Linked DNA regions of Parabacteroides timonensis. The protein of the gene in region 1 interacts with the protein of each later gene in a pairwise test. Links are inferred from orthologs where the notes say so. Each region holds a gene or a part of one and is shown in the gene's direction. Other genes may lie near its edges. The genes, in order: leuS and ligA.

Evidence for each region.
Region 2: the proteins of leuS (region 1) and ligA interact in binary tests that used the Escherichia coli proteins (3 or more experiments, as listed by UniProt). The link is inferred for Parabacteroides timonensis from one-to-one orthologs.

Annotation. Positions count from the first base shown.
Region 1 is NZ_LT669941.1:4,042,709-4,053,306, forward strand. Bases 1-3,382 are described here. They hold leuS (leucine--tRNA ligase), read left to right. Parts: upstream 1-344; coding sequence 345-3,182; downstream 3,183-3,382. Other genes in these bases: BQ7394_RS23680 (thiol protease/hemagglutinin PrtT), read right to left, coding at 1-54; BQ7394_RS23690 (YitT family protein), read left to right, coding at 3,183-3,382. Also shown: more of BQ7394_RS23690, read left to right, coding at 3,383-4,064; BQ7394_RS23695 (phosphoethanolamine transferase), read right to left, coding at 4,061-5,569; BQ7394_RS23700 (non-canonical purine NTP diphosphatase), read left to right, coding at 5,631-6,215; type IX secretion system anionic LPS delivery protein PorZ, read left to right, coding at 6,219-8,588; BQ7394_RS23710 (SGNH/GDSL hydrolase family protein), read right to left, coding at 8,572-9,543; BQ7394_RS23715 (MBOAT family O-acyltransferase), read right to left, coding at 9,550-10,598.
Region 2 is NZ_LT669941.1:707,219-712,697, forward strand. The notes cover bases 2,537-5,463. They hold ligA (NAD-dependent DNA ligase LigA), read left to right. Parts: upstream 2,537-2,966; coding sequence 2,967-4,961; downstream 4,962-5,463. Other genes in these bases: BQ7394_RS10445 (PCMD domain-containing protein), read left to right, coding at 2,537-2,879; BQ7394_RS10455 (DUF6913 domain-containing protein), read left to right, coding at 4,958-5,463. In the rest of the region: sulfate adenylyltransferase subunit CysN, read left to right, coding at 1-785; BQ7394_RS10440 (sulfotransferase family protein), read left to right, coding at 789-1,892; more of BQ7394_RS10445, read left to right, coding at 1,977-2,536; more of BQ7394_RS10455, read left to right, coding at 5,464-5,476. UniProt on the Escherichia coli protein: DNA ligase that catalyzes the formation of phosphodiester linkages between 5'-phosphoryl and 3'-hydroxyl groups in double-stranded DNA using NAD as a coenzyme and as the energy source for the reaction.

The DNA of each region.
Region 1 (10,598 bases):
ACTTATCGACATTGTTAACAAGGCGGTAAAGAAAATAAAAGTACATCTTCTCATTACTTGTCATTTTTTAGTTTAAACTTAGTTTGCGCTTATCAGAGGTTTGGTTGAAGGGTATTAATGGCGTTTTACTTAATTCCTTAATAAAGGTGTTCCTATAACAAAGAAAAGAGAAAAATAGTTTCCCTTTCCACTTTAATGAAGAAGCATTTTCTTTGATATCACAATATGTGATACCAAAAAAGCCAGGTAACCCCCGACCGAAAATAAGTTATGTGAAGTAAAACAAAATAAATTGACTAACTTTGTGGCTTTAAACTGAAAACGATATAAAACGATTAAATATTATGGAGTACAATTTCAAAGAAATTGAGAAAAAATGGCACGAATACTGGATTGCCAATGGGGTTTATAAAGTGAAGGAAAATAAAGATAAACCCAAATACTACGTGTTGGATATGTTCCCTTACCCATCAGGAGCTGGACTACATGTTGGTCATCCGCTCGGTTACATTGCTTCTGATATTTATTCCCGCTTCAAACGTCTGCAGGGTTTCAACGTTTTACACCCGATGGGATACGATGCTTACGGTCTGCCGGCAGAACAATATGCCATCCAAACCGGACAACATCCCGAAGTAACAACCAAACAAAACATCACCCGTTACCGCGAGCAGATGGACAAAATAGGTTTCAGCTATGACTGGAGCCGCGAAATCCGTACTTGTGATCCGGAATATTATCACTGGACTCAATGGGCATTCATTAAAATGTTCAACAGCTATTATTGCAATGACGCAAAGAAAGCATTACCTATCGAAAACCTGGTCAAAGCTTTCGAAACAAGTGGTACTGAAGGTCTGAATGTTGCCTGTGGTGAAGAACTACAATTTACTGCCGAAGAATGGAAAGCCAAAAGCGATAAAGAAAAACAGGCCATATTATTGAATTACCGCATTGCTTACCGCGGCGAAACAATGGTGAACTGGTGCTCTGAACTGGGTACCGTGCTGGCAAACGACGAGGTAGTGAACGGCGTTTCCGAACGTGGTGGTTTTCCGGTAGAACAAAAATTGATGCGCCAGTGGTGTTTACGTGTATCAGCCTATTCACAGCGCCTGCTGGACGGACTGGATACAATCGACTGGACAGATTCCTTGAAAGATACACAACGTAACTGGATCGGTCGTAGTGAAGGAGCCGAGATCCAGTTCAAAGTAAAAGATAGTGATATGGAATTTACCATCTTTACAACCCGTGCAGATACCATGTTCGGTGTAACTTTTATGGTATTGGCTCCTGAAAGCGAACTGGTTGCCCAGTTGACGACACCCGAACAAAAACAGGAAGTAGATGCTTATCTGGATCGTACTAAAAAACGTACGGAACGTGAACGTATTGCCGACCGTTCTGTAACCGGTGTATTCAGTGGCTCGTATGCTATCAATCCGTTTACGGGAGATGCAGTACCCGTTTGGATCAGCGACTATGTATTGGCTGGTTATGGAACAGGTGCTATCATGGCGGTTCCGGCACACGATAGCCGTGACTATGCGTTTGCCCGTCATTTCAATCTGCCTATCATTCCATTGATCGAAGGTTGTGATGTGAGTGAAGAGAGCTTCGATGCCAAAGAAGGTATTGTCTGCAATTCCCCGAGACCGGATGTAGCTCCCTATTGCGACCTGTCATTAAATGGTCTGACTGTAAAAGAAGCAATCGCCGCTACTAAAAAATATGTATCCGAACATCAACTGGGACGTGTAAAGATAAACTATCGTCTGCGCGATGCTATCTTCAGCCGCCAGCGTTATTGGGGCGAACCGTTCCCTGTATATTATGATGCTGACGGAATGCCTCAGATGCTGCCTTTCGAAGCATTGCCGTTACAGTTGCCCGAAGTGGATAAATTCCTGCCGACAGCTACAGGTGAACCTCCATTGGGACATGCAACCAAATGGGCATGGGATTCCGTAAATAAAGAAATTACAGAAACATCTAAAATAGATAACAAGACCATTTTCCCGCTGGAACTTTGTACTATGCCGGGGTTTGCCGGTTCTTCAGCTTATTATCTGCGTTACATGGATCCGCATAATGACAAAGGATTGGTGGATAAACAGGTAAACGAATACTGGCGTAATGTGGACCTGTACATCGGTGGTACCGAACATGCTACCGGTCACCTGATTTATAGCCGTTTCTGGAATAAATTCCTGTATGATATGGGAGTTATCAGCGAAGAGGAACCGTTCCAGAAACTGATCAACCAAGGTATGATCCAGGGACGTTCCAACTTTGTATATCGTATAAAGGATACCAATACATTCGTTTCACTGAACCTGAAAGATCAGTACGAAGTGACTCCTATCCATGTGGATGTAAACATCGTATACAACGATATCCTTGATGTTGAAGCTTTCAAGAACTGGCGTCCGGAATACAACAATGCGGAATTTATACTGGAAGACGGCAAATACGTCTGCGGATGGGCTGTTGAAAAGATGTCAAAATCCATGTTCAATGTTGTCAATCCGGATATGATTGTTGAAAAATATGGTGCCGATACATTGCGTCTGTATGAAATGTTCTTAGGCCCGTTGGAACAATCCAAACCCTGGGATACAAACGGTATCGACGGTGTACACCGTTTCCTGAAAAAGCTGTGGGCTCTGTTCTACGGAAACACCGACAGCCTGCAGATAACAGATGCCGAACCGACAGCCGAAGAATTGAAATCATTACATAAACTGATCAAGAAAGTAACATTCGATATCGAGCATTTCTCTTATAATACTTCTATCAGTGCTTTCATGATCTGTATTAACGAATTAAGCAGCCTGAAATGCAATAAGCGTGCTATCCTGGAGCAACTCATCATCTTACTTGCTCCGTTTGCACCTCACACAGCAGAAGAGTTATGGCATGTATGTGGTCACGACACAACTATATGCGATGCTCCATGGCCACAGCACAACGAAGAGTATCTGAAAGAAAATTCAGTTACTTACGCCATCTCATTCAACGGAAAAGCCCGCTTCAATCTGGAACTCCCGGCTGATATGCCCCGTGAAGAGGTAGAAAAGGTTGCTCTCAGCCACGAAAGTTCCGCTAAATGGATGGAAGGCAAGACTCCTAAAAAGGTGATTGTCGTTCCAGGTAAGATCGTTAATATCGTTATCTAAATGAGAACAGCTCAGTTTTATAAAGTATTTTTTTCTATACAGGATTATCTGATGATTCTATTCGGAACCATTTTATATGGTTTCGGATTCAACGCATTCATCCTGTCTAATGAAATTGTTACCGGTGGTGTCAGTGGTATCTGTGCATTGATATTCTTTGCCACCGGCGGCGCCATACCGGTATCGGTTTCATACTTTGTTATCAATGTTGTCTTACTATTAGCCGCTCTAAAGATATTAGGATTCAAATTCCTGATAAAGACAATCTTTGGAGTATTCTCGCTTTCAGCTTCCCTGTCATTTTTTGAATGGTTGCTGAAAGGAAATCCGATCTTACATGATCAGCCATTTATGGCCATTATGATTGGTGCCCTCCTCTGTGGTGCCGGATTGGGATTGGTATTTTCTGCCAACGGAAGTACCGGAGGAACGGATATTATCGGAGCTATTGTAAACAAATACAAGAACATATCCATCGGACGTGCCTTGTTGTTTTGTGATTTCTTCATTATCAGCTCTTCTTTCTTCCTATTCCATAATGTGGATAAGATCGTGTTCGGTTTTGTTGAAATGATTATTAGCAACTATGTCCTCGACATGGTGTTAAACGGTAACCGCCAATCCGTACAATTCCTCATATTCTCACAAAAATATGATGAGATAGCCGATCGGATCATCCATGATCTGGATCGTGGATGTACCATCCTTGATGGCGTAGGAGGTTATTCCAAAAAGCCGGTCAAGGTTGTCGTATTGCTGGCTAAGAAATCAGAATCCGTATCTATCTTCCGCCTGGTAAAACAAATAGACCACCAGGCATTTATTTCGCAGAGCATTGTCCGCGGAGTATATGGAGAAGGGTTTGATCAGATAAAAACCTAGCGGAATATACTTAACGAGTAATCAATATATTCAGAACCGATCCCTCCGGCATCCAGTATACTGTGATAAAGGTAATCGGTTCTGAATCGTTTTAAAGAGTTTTCTTTTGCTTTTTCATAATGATCCGGATGTTCCTTTTTATACTCCGGCGACATCCAAACCATACAAGCCGCTTGATGTGTATAAGGATTTTCTGCAGCATGTAACCAAGCGCCATCTTCTCCTAGTGCTTCCCCATGATCAGACTGATATATAAGAATGGCCTTTTTATCTTTTAAACGATCTATCAGATTAGATAAAAAATAATCTGTGTACAGAATTGTATTGTCATATGAATTTATCATTTCTTCCTGTGTACAAGAGGAGATAATTTTACTTTTTACTATCGGCTGGAAATGAGTAAACTCATCTATAAAATGCGAATTATACCACCAGTGAGAACCTATTGTATGTAATATAATCAGTTTCTTATTATTTTCCATCTGTAAAGCATTATCAAAAAGCGGTAATAAATCCCCATCCAACCATTGATCGAATACCACATAAGAAGACTTATTTATATTGACATGAATCAGTGAGTCACATTCATTCATAAAATAAACATAAGTATCAGCAGCCTCCTGATTAGCTAACCAAACCGTATAAAAATCACAGGCATTAAAAAAACTTATAAAAGACTTTTCTGAATAAGCTCTCGAATAATCAGTACTATCAGCACGAGTCAATATATGTGGAACACTCCGATTCGTATATGTCTGTTCTGCATATACAAAAGGGTAAGATATAATATCTTCTTTTGACAATAATGGAGTCGTATTTCGTTCATATCCATTCAATCCCAAATGATCAGGACGAAGCGATTCACCCAGTACAAAAACAACTGTCAAATCCTCATCACTACATTGTATCCCGCCTGTTAAGTCTGTTCTGTTCTCACTGATAATCTGTTTTTCTTCCCAATATTTCATAAAAGTATAATAAACATTGAAGGGAATACGTTCTGTTATAGGATATTTTATAGTGTTTATACGTGTTACTGTAAATAACAGTAAACCACCTATAAGAGTAGGATAAAGAGAAGGACGAACTACAACCCGTTTAATCCGGTAAACTGCAAATATTATAGATATCCCGAATGTTATAAGCACAAATACTAATAAGCCCGGTGAGTATAAATCCCCGGATGTACGCATGTCGTTCTCCAGGGCTGCATCCAATACCATAGGAGTCAAAGTTGCATTCATGGTAAAACGAAACCAGGCCAATAGCGAGCTTATCAACGTTAGTAATGGAAATGTTATAGCAAATACATATTTATTAGCAGCTAATAAAATGGTGATAAAATAAAGTACCATTGTTACTACCGACCATTGAAAAGCTATAATAAATAAGTCTTTAACCGTTCCTATAGGTATAGTAAGAAAATCAGCAGAGGTAAAACAAATACCTAAAAATAAAGTAGCAACTAAAGAAAAAATATAAAAATGAACAGGCACATTCTTCATATTGATAATGAATTGATATGTATTTTTGTGCAAAAATAGAAACAATACATTGATAAGCAGTATGAAAACATTAGTATTTGCAACTAATAACAAACATAAACTGGATGAAGTACAAAAAATAACATCCGGCCTGGTAAATATAGTAAGCCTGGAAGATATCGGTTGTCATGATGATATACCGGAAACAAGTGATACCCTGGAAGGAAATGCTCTTCAGAAAGCCCGATACATAAAAGAGCATTATGGATTCGATTGTTTTGCCGACGATACAGGCCTGGAGGTGGAAGCATTAAATAATGCACCAGGGGTTTATTCTGCACGTTATGCAGGTCCCGGACATGACTCGGAAGCAAATATGAATAAACTTTTACAGGAAATGAATAATATAAAAAACCGAAAAGCTTGTTTCCGTACAGTTATTGCTCTCTTATTAAATGGCCAGGAGTATTTATTTGAAGGAATTGTAAATGGTCAAATAACGAAAGATAAACGAGGTGCAAGTGGATTCGGATATGATCCGATCTTTGTACCGGATAATTACACACAAACTTTTGCCGAGATGGGAAATGATATTAAAAATACGATCAGCCACCGGGCTGAAGCTGTAAAGAAATTAAGTGCTTTTCTATCTACATTATCAGAATAAATTATGAGAAGAATTATATACACTTTTATATTTATATACGTTACCGCTTCTACCATCATTGCCCAAAAAAGTGTTGGAGAATGGAATACTTACCTGGCATATAATATTGCAATGAAAGTCGCAGAAGGTAATAATCATGTATTCACTGTAGCGGACGGTTCTCTATACAGTTATAGTAAAGAAGATAATAGTGTTAAGCATTATACCAAACAAACAGGGCTTAGCGACAGTGGGATAGATCATATTATCTTCAATCCTGAAGTAAATACATTATTGATTACTTACAGCAATGGAAATATAGACCTGTTGGGAGATTATGGCATTTATAATCTTTCTTATTTACTTGATAATTCGAATGTAACGAATAAAACCATTAACAGCATATACTTATATAAAGAATATGCTTATCTGGCAACAGATTTCGGGATTATTGTCCTTAATATGGATCCGAATAAGAAAGAAATCAAAGATACTTACAAATTGAACAAGAAAGTCAATTCCGTAACTATCAACGACAATTACATATATGCAGCTACTTCGAATGGCATATTGAAAGCATCGTTGGATGCTAATTTACTAGATTATAATGAATGGGACTCTTATCAGTTGGCTCCATCTGAATTCGAATTCGACCAGGACAGTATCAGTCAGATATGTTTCTTTCAGAATACCTTATGTTTTTTTGCTAATCAAAAATACAAGAAAGGTATTTATTATGAACAAGCAGATAAAACAGTCAAAAGTCTGTTGATAAATAATAGTTTGACTAATATGGTTTTTCAAAATAATAAATTGATGCCATATACCAACACTCAATTATACATCTATTCTTCATTGACGGAAAGAGACGTCATCAATGCAGGAATTGTATATGGTGTTTCATCTCTCAAAGATCCCAACACATTTTGGATAGCTTCAGGAGTCAATGGCTTAAAAGGTATTCAGAAAAAAAATAATCAATATGAAGTAGTTGTAGAAGGATTGAACGATCAAACGATATATCCTAAACGTAATTATAATTATTATATGACTACATACGAAAATCAATTATATATTGTTGGAGGAGATCGTTGGACCGATAGAAAATTTAGACAAGGAACACTAATGATATATGATAATGAAAAATGGTTCAACTTAGATGAAACTACTATCAAAATAATTATTTCTGATGAAAAAAATAAAATTGAATATCCTAGTGACTATACAGGAATAGCCATTGATCCCAAAGATCCCTCACATTATTATGTATCTTCTTACGGAGAAGGTATTATTGAATTCAAAGACAATCAATATGTTCAATTATTTAATCACAAAAATAGTACACTATCTACAATCTATCCAACTGGTGGAGACAGAGCACAACAGAGATATATACGTATTGGAAGTGTAACTTTCGATAAAAATGGCAATCTATGGGCTACTAATTGCGGAGTACAGGATGTACTCAAAGTATTAAAAGCCGATGGAACCTGGACAAGTTTCAATTTTTCTAATACAGATAATTTTACAAATGTTCCTCTGGCAGATAAAATAACAATCACTTCCGATAATCGTAAATGGATAAATGTTCCCTACGGATATAAATCTGGTATCCTTATCTTTGATGATGGCGGAACAATAGATGATACAAGCGACGACCAAGCTCGTTTTATATCAACATTCAGCGATATCAACGGTACGATTGATGCCAGCGGTTATTTCTGCATTACTGAAGATAAAAACGGACAGGTCTGGATTGGAACTAACAGAGGTCCGATTTACTGTGCCAATCCCAAAGCTAAACTGGAAGATATAAGATGTAGCCGGGTTATCCGTCCTGCAGATGAAATCAATGATGTTCCTTATAATTTTCTTGATGGAGAACAAATAAATGCTATCGCTGTAGACGGAGGAAACCGTAAATGGATAGCTACACAAAGTTCCGGTGTATTTCTGGTAAGCGAAGATGGTATGGAAACAATCGAAAATTTTACTACAACCAACTCTCCTCTCCCATCCAATCAGATAAACTCATTAGCCATTAATCAACTGACCGGAGAAGTTTTTATAGGTACTGAAAAAGGATTGGTATCTTATATGGGCGACGCAACAGAAGGAAAAGAAGATTATTCGGATGTATATGCTTATCCGAATCCTGTTCGTCCGGAACATAACGACCATGTAACAATCGTCGGATTAATGAATGATTCGAATGTAAAAATTACGGATCTGAAAGGTAATATCATTTACCAGGGAAAATCTGCCGGAGGTACCTTTACCTGGGATTGCCGGAGTAGAAAAGGTGGCCGGGTTGCAACCGGAGTTTATCTTGTATTCTCAGCAACACCCGAAGCCAAAGAAAGCGTGGTGACTAAAATTATGGTAGTGAAATAAGTATTTGATTGGTTATCTTTTTGGCACCTTTGTCATTCGGATGGATTGCATCGTAAAAATCGGATGCTTCCAACAAATCAAAACAATCGATATAAGGGATATACCCCAATTCTTTTATATAAGACTGAAGAGCTTCCTGCTTTTCAGTCTTTTTTGCTGATATAATATCAGGATTATACGGCATCAACACCAGATAATATTGAATATTCTTTGCTTTGAAAAAAGAATAAGACTCCTCTATCAATCGTTTCCATTCAGGAGTTATCCTATACGCTTCAAACTTATTTTGTTTGTTTTGTTCGTCCAGGCCACGCTGATAAACAGCTTCATTTCTGTAAGAGGCCTGAGCAGCAGGATAACGTAATTCATTGTCGATAGAACTTTCCGGTGCATCATCGTCCAATAGATTACGAAGTACGAATGAGAATCCCGAAAACAAACAATTCCTGGCTTTATAATTATAATACCAATCCGATTTACTCAATTCATCATATAAACCAGGTACTAACAATTTCGTCCGGTCATCCATCTTATAGCCATACATATGCAAAGCCACCTGATTAGGTATATCCATATCGACCGGCTTGGACAGAACATCTATATCGAGACACTGAATAACCGTTCTGACAGAAGGCGGCAATGAAGAATAATATAAAGCACTCTCACTCAGCATCTGTCCGGTCGAAGTAAAACTATATACGACAGGATGATCGCTCAACTCTTTTTCCAACATATAGCCATCTACTCCACTCATCCCCCTGCTATTACCGAAAATAACAATCTCCGGAGCCTGTTCCGGATCTTTTATTGTATTCAGTATAAGTTTGGTACGGGCATAATCATTAGGAAGCATCCTGAAGAAGTAAGGAGTTACCCCATTCAAACCAACCATCAAAACGACTATAAATAATAGAAAAAAGAATATCCTCTTTATCTGTTTCCCTGTCAGTTCCATAATTTCTTAGAATTGAAAATAAATAAAATTAGAAGAATCAGCACCGAAGAAATAAATCGAAAAGAGTATGCCGGCATAAATTGAGTACCGGACAAATGAACTTTTTATGTTCTGTATATCCAATCCGAAAGGCTTATTCCTGTTCACCCATTCCACGACTAACAGAATACCTATAAATACCAACGATAACATGGCCGTCACATTATTAGCTCCGCTAACCTTGGGAACCCTCAACAAAGAAGGTGAAAATATATCACCGATATAATTAAACGCAATAGAGAGCGTTTCTGCCCTGAACACAATCCACCCCAGGGTAACGAACCCGAAAGTGATCAACATTGAAATAACAGAAGGAAATATAGGCGAATCACCCTGTTTCTTCTTACTCAATAATAACAAAGGTACAAATAATAGTCCATGATAGATTCCCCAGGTAATGAATGTCCAGTTTGCTCCATGCCACAATCCGCTCAGGAAAAATATAACCAGAATATTACGTATATGTTTATATTGTCCTTCCCTGCTACCGCCCAAAGGAATATATACATAATCCACAAACCAGGTATTCAACGATATATGCCACCTGCGCCAGAATTCGATAATATTTCTTGAAAAATAAGGATAATGGAAGTTTTGCTTCAATGTTATACCAAATAATTTAGCTGTCCCGATGGCAATATCCGAATACCCCGAAAAATCACCATATATCTGGAAAGCAAATAAAAAAGCACCCAGAACCAATGTACTGGCAGAATAATTCGAATAATTACCGAATACATCGTTCACAACCAATGCACAGTTATCGGCAATCACCATCTTTTTAAAAAAACCCCATAAGATCTGACGCATACCATCTACGGCATAGTCATAAGTAAACTTACGCGGCTTATAAAACTGAACCAGTAAATTGGTAGCTCTTTCGATAGGCCCGGCAACCAACTGTGGAAAAAAACTGACGAAAGCAAAGAAAGCCACTATATCTTTTGTCGGTTCCAACCTTCTCCTGTACACATCTATTGTGTAACTCAAAGCCTGGAACGTATAAAAACTGATAC
Region 2 (5,479 bases), 3.3 Mb from region 1 along the record:
TCGACCAGGATCGTAACTTCGAGGATTTTCGCTATCCGGTACAGTATGTGTTGCGTCCGAACCTGGACTTCCGTGGTTTCTGCGGTAAGGTATCCAGCGGTATCATCCGTAAGGGAGATACAGTGATGGCGTTGCCTTCACGTAAGACATCCAAAGTCAAAAGCATCGTTACCTATGACGGTGAACTGGATTATGCTTTCCCTCCCCAGTGTGTTACCATCACCCTGGAAGACGAGATCGATGTTTCCCGTGGCGAAATGCTGGTGCACCCGGATAATCTGCCGATAGAAGACCGTAACTTCGAGTCCATGTTGGTATGGATGGATGAAGAGCCGATGGATATGTCCAAGCAGTTCTACATCAAGCATACGACGAACCTGACTCGTGCCCGTGTAGACAGTATCCGTTATAAGGTGAATGTCAATACTATGGAACAGTTGTCGGTTGAGAATGGACAGTTGACACAGGAAACGATACCGATGAAACTGAACGAAATTGCTCGTGTTGTCTTTACAACGGGTAAGGAACTGATGTTTGACCCGTATCAGAAGAATAAGCAGACAGGTGCGTTTATCCTGATTGACCCGATCACCAATAACACATCGGCTGTCGGAATGATTATCGACCGTGTGGATGCAAAAGATATGGTAACAGAAGATGCCCTTGCCGTATTGAACCTTCCTGAACTGGGAATAGGCAAAGAACATTACGATGTTGTTCGCACAATATGTAAAGAGTTGGAGCGCCAGGGCGTTCCTGTAAAATGTATAACAGATAAAGAGTAAATTATGGGGTTGATGGAGTTTGATAAATTACCGATCAACACGCTGGTAGGAGCGGATTGGAAGACTTTTAAGGCTGTGACAGCCAACAAAACGATCGACAAAGGTTTTCGCAACAAGTATTATCTGACCAAGTCGGTTTGCCGTCTGCTCAGTTTACTGCAACCTTTAGAAGATATCCGTTACCGTAAGATTGCGGACAAACCGCTGGAAATGGACCCGGTATTCATACTGGGTCACTGGCGTAGCGGAACCACCTTCGTCCACAATGTGTTTTCGTGCGACAAGCATTTCGGATACAACACCACCTATCAGACGGTATTCCCGAACCTGATGCTTTGGGGACAACCTTTCTTTAAGAAGAATATGTCATTCCTGATGCCCGACAAACGTCCGACCGACAATATGGAGTTGAAGGTCGATCTTCCGCAGGAAGAAGAGTTTGCCCTGGCTAACATGATGCCGTATACTTATTATAACTTCTGGTTCTTCCCTAAACATATGTTGGAATATTGCGACCGGTATCTGTTGTTTGACAATACGACCGAACAGGAACTGGAAGTGTTTAAGGAAACCTTCCTGAAACTTGTCAAGATATCGCTTTGGAATACACACGGTTCACAGTTCCTGAGTAAGAACCCGCCGCATACCGGACGCGTAAAAACGTTGCTGGAAATGTTTCCGAATGCCAAGTTTATTTATTTGAAGCGTAATCCTTATACCGTATTTGAAAGTACGCGCAGTTTCTTTACAAATACAATACAGCCGCTTCGTTTGCAAGACATCACTAATGAACAGATTGAAAGTAATCTTATTGAAGTATATCGCCGCTTGTTCTATAAATTTGAAGAACAGAAAGGGTTGATCCCTGAAGGAAACCTGGTGGAAGTGAAGTTTGAAGATTTCGAACAGGATGCTTATGCAATGACTGAAGATATCTATCGTAAACTGAACCTGCCGGGATTCGAATCGTCTAAAGCCGAGATTGAGAAATATCTGGGTAAGAAAAAGGGATATAAAAAGAACCAGTACAAATACGACGACCGTACCGTGCAGATTGTCGAAAAAAACTGGGGCATGGCTCTCAAGGAGTGGGGATACTCTTTATAATATTCTTTCAACTTTTAAGCAAAGCTTATGAATTATATAAAGAATATATTGTTATTTTTGTTTGCAGGCAGCCAGCTGTCTTCCATGACCGGGCAGGAAAAGGTCGTACCTTTTGCTTTCGGCGATATGGATCAATGGGTTGTTCGTGAAATCCAGGAGTCGGGAATCATTGGTGGAAATAAGAAACACCTGTATGAGTTGGGACCGACCGATACAATTGTCGGCAATGTTGCTTATCGTAACCGGGGCGGTTCTCCGTGGGCTAACTCGAACGTAATGGCAAAGGTGGCCGGAGTAGTAAAGACCAATACATCTGTTTTTCCGGAAAGGAGAGGAGATGGATGGTGTGCACGCCTGGAGACACGTATGGAAAGTGTGAAAGTATTAGGTTTGGTCGATATCGAGGTCGTAGCTGCCGGTTCCGTATTCCTGGGAGCGGTACACGAGCCGATCAAAGGAACGAAGAACCCGCAAAGTATGCTGGGTAGCGGCGTTCCTTTCACCAAGAAACCGGAAGCGATCCGTTTCGATTATAAGATCAAGGCGGCGCCGGAGAAAGAACGTATCCGTAGTACAGGATTCAGCCGTAAGTCGAAAGTGGCCGGACAGGACTCGATCGCAGCTATTCTGTTCTTACAGAAACGTTGGGAAGATAAGGAAGGAAATGTATATGCCAAACGGGTAGGAACAATGGTGCAACGTTATGTATCGTCGACAGACGGTTGGGTAAACGACGCTACTTATCCGATCCTTTACGGTAATATAACTTCCCATCCCGATTACAAACCTTATATGTGCATACAGGTTGAAGAACGTTATACGCTGAACAGTCAGGGAAAAAGTGTTCCCATTCAGGAGATCGGCTGGGCAGAAGAAGGAGAGGAACCGACACATATCGTGTTGCAATTCACATCCAGCCATGGCGGTGCCTATATCGGCTCACCGGGTAATACGTTCTGGATTGATAATGTAAAACTGATATATTAATCAGTTGACAGTTGACAAGTGACAATTGACAGTTCTCCAAGCTGTTTTATTTGTCAACTATCAACTGTCAACTGTCAACTTTTTTATATGGAGGCAAAGATTAAAGCACTTCGTGATGAACTGGAACAACATAATTATAATTATTATGTGCTTTCCACACCGACTATATCAGACCGCGAGTTTGATGAGAAGATGAAAGAGTTGCAGGCATTGGAAGAGGCCAATCCTGAATTTGCCGATCCGCATTCGCCGACGCAACGGGTAGGAAGCGACCTTTCGAAAGAATTTGAACAGGTGGTGCATCAATACCCGATGCTATCTTTAGGAAATACCTATTCTGAAGAAGAAATACGTGATTTCTACGAGCGGACGGAACGTGCTTTGAACGAGCCTTTCGAAATCGTTGCCGAACTGAAATACGACGGCACTTCTATCTCGTTGATCTACGAAAGCGGTCGCCTGGTACGTGCCGTTACCCGTGGTGATGGAACCCGTGGCGACGATGTCACGGCAAATGTAAAAACGATCCGTTCCGTCCCTTTGAAGTTGCGTGGCGACAATTATCCGGCTAACTTTGAGATACGTGGGGAGATCCTGCTTCCCTGGGCGGAGTTCGATCGCCTGAATAAGGAAAGAGAGGAACAGGAAGAGCCTCTTTTCGCCAATCCGCGTAATGCCGCATCAGGAACCTTGAAACAACAGAATCCGGCTATTGTGGCTTCCCGTAAACTGGATGCTTACTTCTATTATCTGTTAGGAGAACAACTTCCGGCAGACGGACATTACGAAAACTTACAGATCGCCCGCACCTGGGGATTTAAAATACCGGATGTTATCCGTAAATGTAACAGCCTGCAGGATATTTTCGACTATATCGCTTATTGGGATGCAGAGCGAAAGAACTTACCGGTTGCTACGGATGGTATTGTTTTAAAGGTAAACTCACTCCGTCAGCAGAAAAACTTAGGATTTACAGCCAAGAGTCCGCGTTGGGCTATTGCTTATAAATTTCAGGCCGAGCGTGCCGTTACCCGCTTGAACTCCGTTTCCTTCCAGGTTGGACGTACAGGGGCGGTTACTCCGGTGGCTAACCTGGAACCGGTATTGCTGGCCGGAACAACCGTAAAACGTGCCTCCTTGCATAATGCCGATATTATCGAAGGGCTGGATTTGCATCTGGGGGATAATGTCTATGTAGAAAAAGGAGGGGAGATCATCCCTAAAATAGTTGGCGTGGATGTAGATTCGCGCTCTATGTTACTGGGAGCAAAGGTTACTTTTATCAAGACTTGTCCCGAATGCGGTACACCGCTTTATCGTCCGGAAGGGGAAGCAGCCCACTATTGTCCGAACGAATCGGGTTGCCCTCCGCAGATAAAAGGCCGTATCGAACATTTCGTTACCCGGCGTGCCATGAATATAAATATCGGCCCGGAAACGGTGGAAGACTTGTTCAATGCCGGTCTCATAAAGAATGTGGCCGACCTGTACACCTTGCAGGTTCCCGATCTGCTGCGTCTGGAACGCTGGGCGGAGAAAAGTGCCCGTAACCTGATGGTCAGCCTCGAAGAATCTAAACAGGTTCCTTTCGAACGTGTACTTTTCGGACTGGGAATCCGTTATGTTGGTGAAACCGTAGCCAAGCGTCTGGCATCCGCTTTCCATTCCATGAAACAACTGGAAGAGGCCTCTTTGGAAACGCTTACGGAAGTAGATGAAATAGGGGAGCGTATCGCCCGCAGTGTGGTAGATTATTTCGCCGACGAGGAAAACCGTACATTGGTAGCCCGTCTGGAAGAATATGGTTTGCAAATGACGGTAGCCGAAGAAGTACTGGCAAACCGCTCGGACAAACTGAAAGGATTGTCTATTGTGATCAGCGGAACATTCACTCAGCATTCGCGTGACGAATATAAAGCGATGATCGAACAACATGGCGGAAAGAACAGTGGTTCCGTTTCCGGAAAGACTGATTATATCCTGGCCGGAGAAAACATGGGACCGGCTAAACTGGAAAAAGCTGCCAAACTGGGCGTAAAGATCATCAACGAAAACGAATTCCTAAATATGTTAGCAGAATGAGACTGACGAACCATTTTATCCGAAAGAAAGTAAAAGATCTGGCTGGCGCTCCCAAACGTCAGAGTCATTTCTGTACGCTGAAAGAGGCCCGTCATATCCTTGTCCTGTTCAATGCGGAAGACCGCGATATTGTCGAGCCATGCCTTGAAACATTACGCATGTTGCATAAACAGATCGATGTTTGTGTCTATGTGGCAGGAGATACGGTTCCTGAAATGGATCCGGCATACACTGTCATACGCGGAAAGACCGATCTGGATATGTGGTATATCCCTAAGAATGAAATACAAAAGAAATTTTGTACCCGCAATGCCGATATTCTTATCGATCTCACCCGGGGTGATAACTATGTGATGCAATATCTGCTGTTGCAACACCCCGGGACATTTAAAGTCGGAGCGCGAAGCAGCGAATTAGACTTGTACGATCTCACTATTTCTGTGACAGAAGATGCTGATATTAAGCATATATTCGGACATATCTTATTTTATTTGCAGACAATCCGTTCTAAATGATAT